Regions from separate parts of the Streptomyces lydicamycinicus genome, predicted to be linked through region 1. Evidence: predicted binding sites of a transcription regulator. Region 1 holds the regulator's gene; the other holds the start of a gene.
What was found. The regulator HrcA, encoded in region 1, represses chaperone genes, less so after heat shock. The targets are predictions, from matches to a motif close to TTNGCACTCNGNNNNNCNGAGTGCNAA.

Region 1 (5,508 bases):
TGACCGTGCAGTGCAGATCGTCGCCGCGCCGCTGGAAGACCGGGTGCGGCAGCTCGTGGATCTCCACGTAGAGATCACCGGCGGGGCCGCCGCCGGGGCCGACCTCGCCCTCGCCCGCGAGCTGGATGCGAGTGCCGTTGTCGACACCGGCGGGGATCTTGACGGTCAGGGTGCGACGGGAGCGGATCCGCCCGTCGCCCGCGCACTCGTGGCACGGCGTGGGGACGACCGTGCCGAAGCCCTGGCACTGCGGGCACGGCCGCGAGGTCATGACCTGGCCCAGGAACGACCGGGTGACCTGCGAGACCTCACCACGGCCGCGGCACATGTCACAGGTCTGCGCCGAGGTACCCGGCGCCGCGCCCTCGCCGCTGCACGTCGTACAGACGACGGCGGTGTCGACCTGGATGTCCTTGGTCGTGCCGAAGGCCGCTTCGGTCAGCTCGACATCGAGCCGGATCATGGCGTCCTGGCCGCGGCGGGTGCGCGAGCGCGGCCCGCGCTGCGACGCGGTGCCGAAGAACGCGTCCATGATGTCGGAGAAGTTGCCGAAGCCCGCGCCGAAGCCGCCCGCACCCTGGCCGCCGCCCGCCTGCGAGAGGGGATCCCCGCCGAGGTCGTAGACCTGCTTCTTCTGCGGGTCCGAGAGCACCTCGTAAGCGGCGTTGATCTCCTTGAACCGCTCCTGGGTCTTCGGATCCGGGTTCACGTCCGGGTGCAGCTCACGGGCCAGCCGACGGAAGGCCTTCTTGATCTGGTCCTGCGAGGCGTCGCGTCCGATACCGAGGACCGAGTAGTAATCCGTGGCCACTTACGACTCCGCGAGGATTTGTCCGACGTAACGTGCCACTGCGCGTACCGCTCCCATCGTTCCGGGGTAGTCCATGCGGGTCGGTCCGACCACGCCGAGTTTGGCGACTGCCTCGTCGCCCGAACCGTAGCCGACCGCGACGACCGATGTGGACGTCAGGCCTTCATGGGCATTCTCATGCCCGATACGTACGGTCATGCCCGAGTCCTTGGCCTCCCCGAGCAGCTTGAGCAGCACCACGTGCTCCTCCAGTGCCTCCAGCACCGGCCGGATGGTCAGTGGGAAATCGTGCCCGAAGCGCGTGAGATTAGCGGTGCCGCCGATCATCAGCCGCTCTTCGGTCTCCTCCACCAAAGTTTCCAGCAACACCGACAGCACTGTCGAGACCGTGCCTCGGTCGTCCTGCTCGAAGGACTCCGGGAGATCCTGCACCAACTGCGGCACATCCGCGAACCGGCGCCCCACGACCCGGCTGTTGAGCCGGGCCCGCAGATCCGCCAGCGAGGTCTCGCCGAACGGCGCCTGGCAGTCGATCAACCGCTGCTCGACCCGCCCGGTGTCCGTGATCAGCACCAGCATCAGCCGGGCCGGGGCCAGGGCCAGCAGCTCGACGTGCCGGACCGTGGACCGGGTCAGGGACGGGTACTGCACGACCGCGACCTGCCGGGTCAGCTGCGCCAGCAGCCGGACCGTGCGGCCCACCACGTCATCGAGATCGACGGCGCCGTCCAGGAAGTTCTGGATCGCCCGCCGCTCCGGGCTGGACAGCGGCTTCACACCGGCCAGCTTGTCGACGAACAGGCGGTAGCCCTTGTCGGTCGGGATGCGCCCGGCACTCGTGTGCGGCTGGGCGATGAAACCCTCGTCCTCCAGGGCGGCCATGTCGTTGCGGACGGTGGCCGGGGAGACGCCGAGCTGATGGCGTTCGGTCAGGGCCTTGGAGCCGACCGGCTCCTCCGTCCCGACATAGTCCTGGACGATGGCGCGCAGCACTTCGAGCCTGCGTTCACTGAGCATCCCGCGCACCTCCAGTCCGGCCGTCCGCCGTCTCGACTCTCCTGGCACTCACACGGGCCGAGTGCCAGACCTTGAGCCAGTGTACGGCCGAGTAGCACGGACACGGCAAGGGCGGCCGCACACAGCACCCGCCCGGTGACCGTGTTCGGTCGATCTGTCGGGCAACGCTATCGCGATGGCGCTAGCGTCTCGGTATGCACACGTCTTGGGAAGAGGCCGGTTGGGAACAGCTCGGTGACGGTGTCGCCAGACGCCGGATGCCGGGCTGGGACGAGACGATCGGCGTGATCGCGGGCACCACCGGCGTCATGATCGTCGACACCGGCGCGACCCTGCGCGACGGCGCGGATCTGCGGCGCGCGATCCGCGGGGTGCTGGGCCGGGACGTGACGCATATCGCGCTCACCCACCCGCATTTCGATCATGTGCTGGGCACCGCCGCGTTCGCGGGCGTCGAGGTCTTCGGCGCGGCCGGACTGGGCGAGCTGCTGCGCCGCGGCAAGGACGAGCTGCGGCACGACGCGGTACGGCACGGCGTCGACCGTGACGCGGCCGCCGAAGCCGCCGATCTGCTGGTCGCCCCGCACCACCACGTCCACGACCAGCTGACCGTCGAGCTCGGCGACCGGCAGGTGCTGCTCGCCAATGTCGGCCCCGGCCACACGGCGCACGATCTCGCGGTCCTGGTACCGGGCCGGGGCGGGTCCCCGGAGATCGTCTTCTGCGGCGATCTGGTCGAGGAGTCCGGCGAACCCCAGGCGGGCCCGGACGCGCTGCCGCAGCGGTGGCCCGGCGCACTGGACCGGCTGCTGGCCCTCGGCGGCGAGGACGCGCGGTATGTGCCCGGCCACGGCGCCGTGGTGGACGCCGGTTTCGTCCGCGCCCAGCGCGCCGCCCTCGCCGCCCGCTTCGGCGTCGCCCCCTCCTGACCCCCGCCCGCTCACCCACGGACAGGCCCCCATGCAGAGCAAGCGCTACAGCCCCGACCTCACCCCGCCCTGACTGCATCCCCCCGGGGGCGCCCCCCGGACCCCCGGCCGAAACACCGACCACCCGCAGAGAACAGGCCCCACTCGATGCAGAACAGGCACTACAGCCCCGACCTCACCCCGCCCTGGAAGAAGCAGCGGCCCGCGCCCGAGGTGCCCGCCGATCCCGATCTGGTCGTCGAGGAGGTCACCTCGGGCTTCTGCGGCGCGGTGATCCGCTGCGAGAAGACGGCGCAGGGCCCGACGGTCACCCTGGAGGACCGCTTCGGCAAGCACCGCGTGTTCCCCATGGAGCCGCGCGGCTTCCTCCTGGAGGGCAAGGTGGTCACGCTCGTACGCCCCCAGGGCGGGCCGGCCGCCACCGCTCCGGCGCGTACGGCGTCCGGGTCGCTGGCCGTCCCCGGCGCCCGCGCCCGGGTCGCCCGCGCCGGGCGCATCTATGTGGAGGGCCGGCACGACGCCGAGCTGGTGGAACGGGTGTGGGGCGACGACCTGCGCATCGAGGGCGTCGTCGTGGAGTACCTGGAGGGCGTCGACGACCTGCCCGCGATCGTCCGCGGCTTCTCCCCCGGCCCGGACGCCCGCCTCGGCGTCCTCGTCGACCATCTCGTACCCGGCTCGAAGGAGTCCCGGATCGCGGCCGAGGTGACCGGTGACCACGCGCTGGTGGTGGGCCACCCGTACATCGACATCTGGGAGGCCGTGAAACCGTCCTCGGTCGGCATCCCGGCCTGGCCGACCGTTCCGCACGGCCAGGACTGGAAGACGGGCGTCTGCCGGGCACTGGGCTGGCCGGAGAACACGGGCGCCGCCTGGCAGCGGATCCTCTCCTGCGTGCACTCCTACAAGGACCTGGAGCCGGCGCTGCTGGGGAGGGTGGAGGAGCTGATCGACTTCGTCACGGCCGGCGGTGACGTGTGACGGCAGGAAGCGTTCCGAACCGGGAGGTGTCCAGCTTGAGGCCGAGGGCGTCGACGCGGAGAGGAGCACCGAACGAGACGGTGCGCTGAACCTCGTAGTCGGCTTCCTCTCCCGCACCGGCCGGTTCCGACAGCAGTACACAGCGGGCGTCATACGGGTCGACGATCAGATACGCGGGGATTTCCCCTGCGGCGTAGATGGAGCGCTTCAGGCCGTGGTCGCGGTCGGCGCTGCGCAGGGAAACCACCTCGAGCAACAGCGTCACGTCCGAAGCGGGTACCAGCCATCCGGAACCCTCGCATCGTCCGCGCTCCATCACCACGAGGTCGGGCTGCGGCTTGCTGAGCTCCCCCGGGAACGACAGGTGCTGTGTCGCGAATCTGTGCCAGCGGTCGTGCGGAATCTGGTCCGTGACATCGCTGACGATCCGGTTGTGGACGATGTCCGTCCCTCCCGTCAGCAGAATTTCGCGGCGTAGTAACTCCGCCCTGAGGCCCTCCGGAGGCTCGAACTCCGCGAAGTACTCGTCAAGGGCTCGATCATGCATGCCGTCACCGCCCGTCCCTCCGTACCGGCTGAATCCTGTGACAGCACGCTAGGGACGGAGCGGTCCGGTGTGGCCGGGTCCTGCGCAGAGATCACTCCGTTGAGTGATCAGTCCACCAGATCCCGCACCACCGCGTCCGCCAGCAGCCGCCCCCGGAGGGTCAGCACGGCCCGGCCGGCCTCGTAGGGCGCGGGCTCCAGGAGGCCGTCGGCCAGCGCGCGCGCCGCCGCCCGCGCCCCGGCCGGGGCCAGGATGTCCAGCGGGCAGCCGTCCGCCAGCCGCAGTTCCAGGAGGATGCGTTCGACGCGGCGGTCCTCGTCGGAGAGGAGTTCCCGGCCGGCGCCCGGGGAGCGGCCCTCGCTGAGGGCCTGGGCGTAGGCGCCGGGGTGTTTGACGTTCCACCAGCGGACGCCGCCGACGTGGCTGTGGGCGCCGGGGCCGGCGCCCCACCAGTCGGCGCCGGTCCAGTAGAGCTCGTTGTGGCGGCAGCGGGCGGCGTCGGTGGTGGCCCAGTTGGAGACCTCGTACCAGGTGAAACCGGCCGCGGCGAGGCGTTCGTCGGTGATCAGGTAGCGGTCGGCGTGCACATCGTCGTCGGTCATCGGGACCTCGCCGCGGCGGATCCGGCGGGCCAGCTGGGTGCCCTCCTCGACGATCAGGGCGTAGGCGGAGACATGGTCGGGGCCGGCGCCGATCGCGGCGTCGAGGGAGGCGCGCCAGTCGTCGTCGGTCTCGCCCGGGGTGCCGTAGATCAGATCGAGGTTGACGTGGTCGAAGCCGGCGGCGCGGGCCTCGGCGACACAGGCCTCGGGGCGGCCGGGGGTGTGCGTACGGTCGAGGATCTTCAGGACGTGCTGCCGGGCGCTCTGCATGCCGAAGGAGACGCGGTTGAAGCCGCCCGCGCGCAGTTCGTCGAGGTAGCGGGGGTCGACGGACTCCGGGTTGGCCTCGGTGGTGATCTCCGCGCCGGGCGCGAGGCCGAATTCCTCGCGGATCGCGGCCAGCATCCGGGCGAGATCGGCGGCGGGCAGCAGGGTCGGGGTGCCGCCACCGACGAAGACCGTCTCGACCGGGCGGGGGTCGTCGCCCAGCACCTTGCGGGCCAGCCGGATCTCGTCCACGACGGTGTCGGCGTAGTTGTCCCGGGAGGCCAGGGCGCCGCCGGAGCCGCGCAGCTCGCTCGCGGTGTAGGTGTTGAAGTCGCAGTAGCCGCAGCGGGTCGC
Region 2 (5,508 bases), on a different contig from region 1:
AGCAGGCGCCTTCCGACGCTGAGCGCACCCCTGTGCCCTCACCCACCGTCCGCCCGGCGACCCCCCGGCCCGCCGCGAAGCTGATCTTCGACGACCCGCTGAACCAGCAGTCCTCGGACGACACCGACCGCGGCTGGGGCGAGCGCCCGGCCGGGGGCGACAGCGCTGCCGACCTGGCTCGTTTTCTGGACGAGAAGCCGCCCCACCACCTCTGAGCGGGGTGAGTGGGCGGCGTCCGCCGGCCGCGGGCGTCTGTTACTCGTGGGTCTTCTGGGTGCCGATCCTGCCCGAGGTGGAAGTGGGCGCGGACGGTGCGGCGGTGCGCTGGGCGAGCAGGGCATCGCGGATTTCGGTGAGCAATTCGATCTCGGTGGGGTCGGCGGGAGCCGCCTCCAGCGCCTGCCGGGCCGCCTGGCGTTCCTTCCACTTGTTGATCGGAAGGATCATGAGGAAGTAAACGACCGCAGCGGTGATCAGGAACGTCAGGGCGGCGCTGAGCACCGAGCCCCAGAGGATGTAGATCCCGTCGGTGAAGGCGCCCGTCTTGGGATCCTTGGCGCAGGTGGCGGTCAGACAGGCCTGGTAGTGATCGAGGTTCTGCGAGCCGAGCGCGCCCACGATGGGGTTGATGATGCCCTTCACCACCGCGTTCACGATGTTGGTGAAGGCAGCACCGACGACGACCGCGACCGCGAGTTCGATGACGTTGCCGCGCATCAGGAATTCCTTGAATCCCTGAAGGACGCCCTTGCTCTCGCTCACCTGACAGCCTCTTTCCATGCTCACTACGGACGGTGCACCAACAATCAGCACCGCAACTTACGGCAGGGCAGGGCAGAGGTGTCCAGTCGTGTGACATGAACCATCCAGCGGCCGGTGCGTCGGCGCGGAATCGGTGGTTCCGGGGGAGAGGGCCGAGCTTGCGGGCCGTATGGACGGAAACCGCGGTACCGGTGCGGTGGGCGCGCCCCCATTGGCGCGCGGCGGGTGCCCCGCCATGCGCAGCAGTCTCGCGTGGGGCGGGCGCGCAGGCCACTCGATCTTGGAGCATGGTCACCGCCCTCCCGGGGCCGCCGCCGACGGGCAGCCGGGGGCCGGGACGTCCCGTACGGCACCGTACGACGCCCCGCCGGCCAGTGCTGCGGCGGTCAGCGCCAGGCCTGCCGCCAGTAAGCGCTGCCGCGCGGGCCGTCCCCATCGGTGCCGGCCGCCGCCCGCCCGGACCGGTGCGAAGTGCGGCACTTCACACGGCGGGGGAGCGGGCAGCGGCGGGGAGAGGTAATCGGGGACGGCCGGGGAAGGGGGAGCGGGAGTGGTCCGGAGCATGGTGGCACCGCCAGAGGGTGAGGGGTCGGGTGAACCGCTGATCACCACCGTGCCGGAAGACTTCGCCCGCCTGCTCCGGGCTGTGGACGGCCCCGCTCCTGTGGACAACTCGGCCACCCGGGAGGGAGAGGGCCAGGGCGTGTCCGCAAGGTCCCGCCCGGCTGCGACGCCTGGCACGAACGCACCAGAAGCCGCGAGCCCCGCCCCCGGCGGACGACGGGACCTTGCGGGCAGGAGACGCCCTGGCGCTCCGCGGGGCGCTTACGGCAGCTCGATGCCCAGGTCCCAGCCGACGTGGGCGCCGGTGCACAGGCAGTCGCGGGCCGCGTTGTCGGGCAGGCCGGCGATCGCGTCGAAGAGGACCTCGCGCAGTCGGCCGACGTTCTCGGCGAAGACCCGGAAGACTTCGTCGTGGGAGACGCCCTCACCGGTCTCGGCGCCCGCGTCCAGGTCGGTGACCAGGGTCAACGAGGTGTAGCAGAGGCCCAGTTCGCGGGCCAGGACGGCTTCGGGATGGCCGGTCATGCCGACCACCGACCAGCCCTGTGCGGCATGCCAGCGCGATTCGGCGCGGGTCGAGAAGCGGGGGCCCTCGATGACGACGAGGGTGCCGCCGTCGACCGGCTCCCAGTCGCGGCCGCGGGCCGCCGAGAGGGCGGCCTGCCGCCCCGTGGGGCAGTACGGGTCGGCGAAGGTCAGATGGACGACGTTGGGGACGCTGCCGTCGGGGAGGGGCTCGCCGTCGAAGTAGGTCTGGGCGCGGGCCTTGGTGCGGTCGACGAGCTGGTCGGGGACCAGGAGCGTGCCGGGGCCGTACTCGGGGCGCAGCCCGCCGACCGCGCACGGGCCGAGGACCTGGCGTACGCCGAGCGAGCGCAGGGCCCAGAGATTGGCGCGGTAGTTGATGCGGTGCGGCGGGAGGTGGTGGCCGCGGCCGTGCCGGGGCAGGAACGCGACCTGGCGGCCGGCGATCTCTCCCAGGAACAGCGAATCGCTCGGGCGCCCGTACGGGGTGTCCACCGTGATCTCGGTCACGTCGTCGAGGAACGAGTAGAAACCCGATCCGCCGATAACGCCAATCTCCGCGTCAGCCATGCCGATCACACTATCGGGGCGCCGCGGCGGGGGAAGGCGGGTGGCGGAAACGAAAGAAAGCCGTAAGGCGACGGACCCCGCCGTCGGTGACGGCGGGGTCCGGGCACGTGCGGGGTCAGGCGGCGGAGCTGGTGCCCGAGCTGCTGCCGGTGGACGAAGCGGCGGCCGGGGCGGAGGACTTGCTGTCGGAGCTGCCGGACGAGGAGCTCGACGAGTCCGAGGAGGACGTCGTGCCCGACGTGGAGGCGCTCTTGGCGGGGCTGCTGCTGGACGACGAGCCGCGGCTGTCGTTGCGGTAGAAGCCGGAGCCCTTGAAGACGATGCCGACCGCGGAGAACACCTTCTTGAGGCGTCCGTTGCAGGCGGGGCACTCCGTGAGCGCGTCGTCGGTGAACTTCTGCACCGCCTCGAGGCCCTCGCCGCACTCGGTGCACTGGTACTGGTAGGTCGGCACTTGTCTTCCTCCTGGCACTCTCACTCGATGAGTGCTAACGACGCTCCATATTGCAGTATTCCCGCGCGCCAGTCCACCGTGACCGGCGGACGGTGACCGACTCCACGCTCGGTCAGGCGCGCGCCAGCTCCCGTTCGCGGTCCTCGGAAACGGCCGGGACCCGGTCCTCGGCGCCGTCCGCCGGGCCGCCGGCGGCCACGGTCGAGGAGCGCGGCAGCAGGTGGGCGCGGAGTGCCAGCAGCACCGTCAGGGCCAGCGCCGTACCGGCCAGCGGCACCAGGAAGCCCATGCTCGGGCCGAAGCGGTCCGCCAGCTGGCCTGACGAGGTGGCCGCGGCCGCCTGGCCCAGCGCGACCGCGCCGGTCAGCCAGGTGAAGGCCTCGGTGCGGGCGGCGGCCGGCACCAGCGACTCCACGAGGGTGTAGCCGGTGATCAGCGCCGGGGCGATGCAGAGGCCGACGACCAGGCCGACGGCGCCCAGCAGCGGCACCGCGGTGACCGCCCACAGCGGAGTGGTGGCCAGCGCCAGCAGCCCGTAGGCGACCAGCAGCCGGCGCCGCGGGCCGACCTTCCAGGCGATCGCGCCGCAGGCGATACCGGCGAGCATGTTGCCGCCCGCGAAGATCCCGTAGAGCACGCCGTTGATGCCGGGCTGCCCGATGTGCTGGGTGAAGGCCGTCAGCGAGACCTGCATCCCGCCGAAGACGGCGCCGATGCCGAGGAACGCCACGATCAGGACGCGTACGCCGGGCACCGACAGCGCCGAGACCCGCGGCCGGTCGCCGGCCTGCGACCGGTGCACCGGGGGCTGGCTGCGCCGCTGCGCGGCGAACAGCAGCCCGCCGGCCAGGGTCAGCGCGGCCTCGGCGACCAGCCCGGCCGCCGGATGGATGCCGGTGCACAGCGCGGTCGCCAGTACGGGGCCGACCACGAAGGTGAACTCGTCGGTCACCGACTCGAAGGCGGCGGCCGTCGGCATCAGCGGACTGCCGCCGAGCCGGGCGGCCCAGCGGGCCCGCACCATCGGGCCGACCTGCGGCGTCGAGGCGCCCGTGGGGACCGCCACCGCGAGCAGCGCCCACAGGGGAGCGTGGGCGAGGGCGAGGATGATCAGTGCCGTGACACCGGCGACATGCGCCAGGACGCCGGGGATCAGCACCGCGCGCTGGCCGAAGCGGTCGGCGAGCTTGCCGCTCTGCGGGGCGAACAGGGCCATCGCGACACCGGTCGTGGCGGACACCGCGCCCGCGGTGCCGTACGAGCCGGTGGTGGACTGGACGAGCAGCACGATGCCGATCGTCAGCATGGCGAAGGGCTGCCGGGCCAGGAAGCCGGGCAGCAGGAATGTCCATGCACCAGGGGTGCGGAGCAGTGGTCCGTATCCGGAACGGGAGTCCTTGACCGCGGATGCCACGGCCGGGCCTTTCTGCCGCCTGGTAGCGCGCCACCCGCGAGGTCGTCACGGGAACGCGCCGAGAGCTGTCCTCTCGCGCAGGACCGAGTGATACCGCGTGGTCCGCACCGGAAGAGGTGGCTGCGTAAGGCAGGGGGACCGCGGCCGCCGAGCGGTCGCGCCAGCTCTGCATCAGGCAGAGTTGGTTCGTCGATGTGCCTCTTCATACTACAGGCTGCGGGGCGTGAAGCCCTGGGATCGGTCAGGGCTTCACGCAGATTTCCTTGGGATCCGTGGAGAGATGCAGCACATTCCCGTCCAGGGAGCGGCCGGACCTCAGCGGTGGCGGTGGCGGGACCGTCCCGTGGGGCCGCCGGTCCCCAGCCAGCCGGCCAGCTTGCCGCCCTGGGAGACCGCCTGGAGCCGCCGCTCCGCCGCGTCGCGGACCGGATCGGTGGCGACCACCAGCAGCTCGTCGCCGCGCCGCAGCACCGTGGAGGGCGAGGGCACGAAGCTGGAGCCGTCCCGGACGATGAGGGTGACCGCGGCGCCCGCGGGCATCCGGAGCTCGCCGACCTCGACGCCGTGCATACGGGACGCCGGGCCGATGGACGTGGACAGCAGATGGCCGCGCAGCCGCTCCAGGGGCGCCGACTCGATGCCCAGGTCGGCGGCCTCCTCGCCGTCGCCCAGCCGCAGCCGTCTGGCCAGCCAGGGCAGCGTCGGCCCCTGGATGAGGGTGTAGACCACGACCAGGACGAAGACGATGTTGAAGACCCGTTCGCTGCCGGGCACCTCGCTCACCATCGGGATGGTGGCCAGCACAATCGGCACCGCACCGCGCAGTCCGGCCCACGACAGCAGGGTTTTCTCCCGCCACGGCACCCGGAACGGCATCAGCGCCACGAACACCGAGGTCGGCCGGGCCACCAGCGTGAGGATCATGCCGATCACCAGCGCCGGGACGATGTCGTCGATTAGGTTGTGCGGGGTCACCAGCAGGCCCAGCAGAACGAACATGCCGATCTGGCCGAGCCAGCCGAGGCCCTCGGCGAAGCCACGGGTGGCCGGGGCGTGCGGCAGTTTGGCGTTGCCGAGGATCACCGCGGCCAGGTAGACGGCGAGGAAGCCGGAGCCGTGCGCCAGGGCGCCGGCGGCGTAGGCGGAGACCGCGATGGCCATGACGGCGATCGGGTACAGACCGGACGCGGGCAGCGCCACATGCCGCATGCCGTACGCG

Region 2: a site for HrcA is predicted at 2,887-2,913, ahead of TU31_RS19340 (FmdB family zinc ribbon protein). Genes of this name have one in related genera too.

Annotation. Positions count from the first base shown of each region.
Region 1 is NZ_BBNO01000004.1:494,003-499,510, forward strand. It holds gene dnaJ (molecular chaperone DnaJ) at 1-811, opposite strand, end outside; gene hrcA (heat-inducible transcriptional repressor HrcA) at 812-1,828, opposite strand; gene TU31_RS15525 (MBL fold metallo-hydrolase) at 2,023-2,757, shown strand; gene TU31_RS15530 (DUF3097 domain-containing protein) at 2,905-3,738, shown strand; gene TU31_RS15535 (Uma2 family endonuclease) at 3,716-4,285, opposite strand; gene hemW (radical SAM family heme chaperone HemW) at 4,393-5,508, opposite strand, start outside.
Region 2 is NZ_BBNO01000005.1:367,859-373,366, forward strand. It holds gene TU31_RS19325 (hypothetical protein) at 33-215, shown strand; gene mscL (large conductance mechanosensitive channel protein MscL) at 256-762, opposite strand; gene TU31_RS19335 (S-methyl-5'-thioadenosine phosphorylase) at 1,588-2,421, opposite strand; gene TU31_RS19340 (FmdB family zinc ribbon protein) at 2,537-2,875, opposite strand; gene TU31_RS19345 (MFS transporter) at 2,988-4,289, opposite strand; gene TU31_RS19350 (potassium/proton antiporter) at 4,605-5,508, opposite strand, start outside.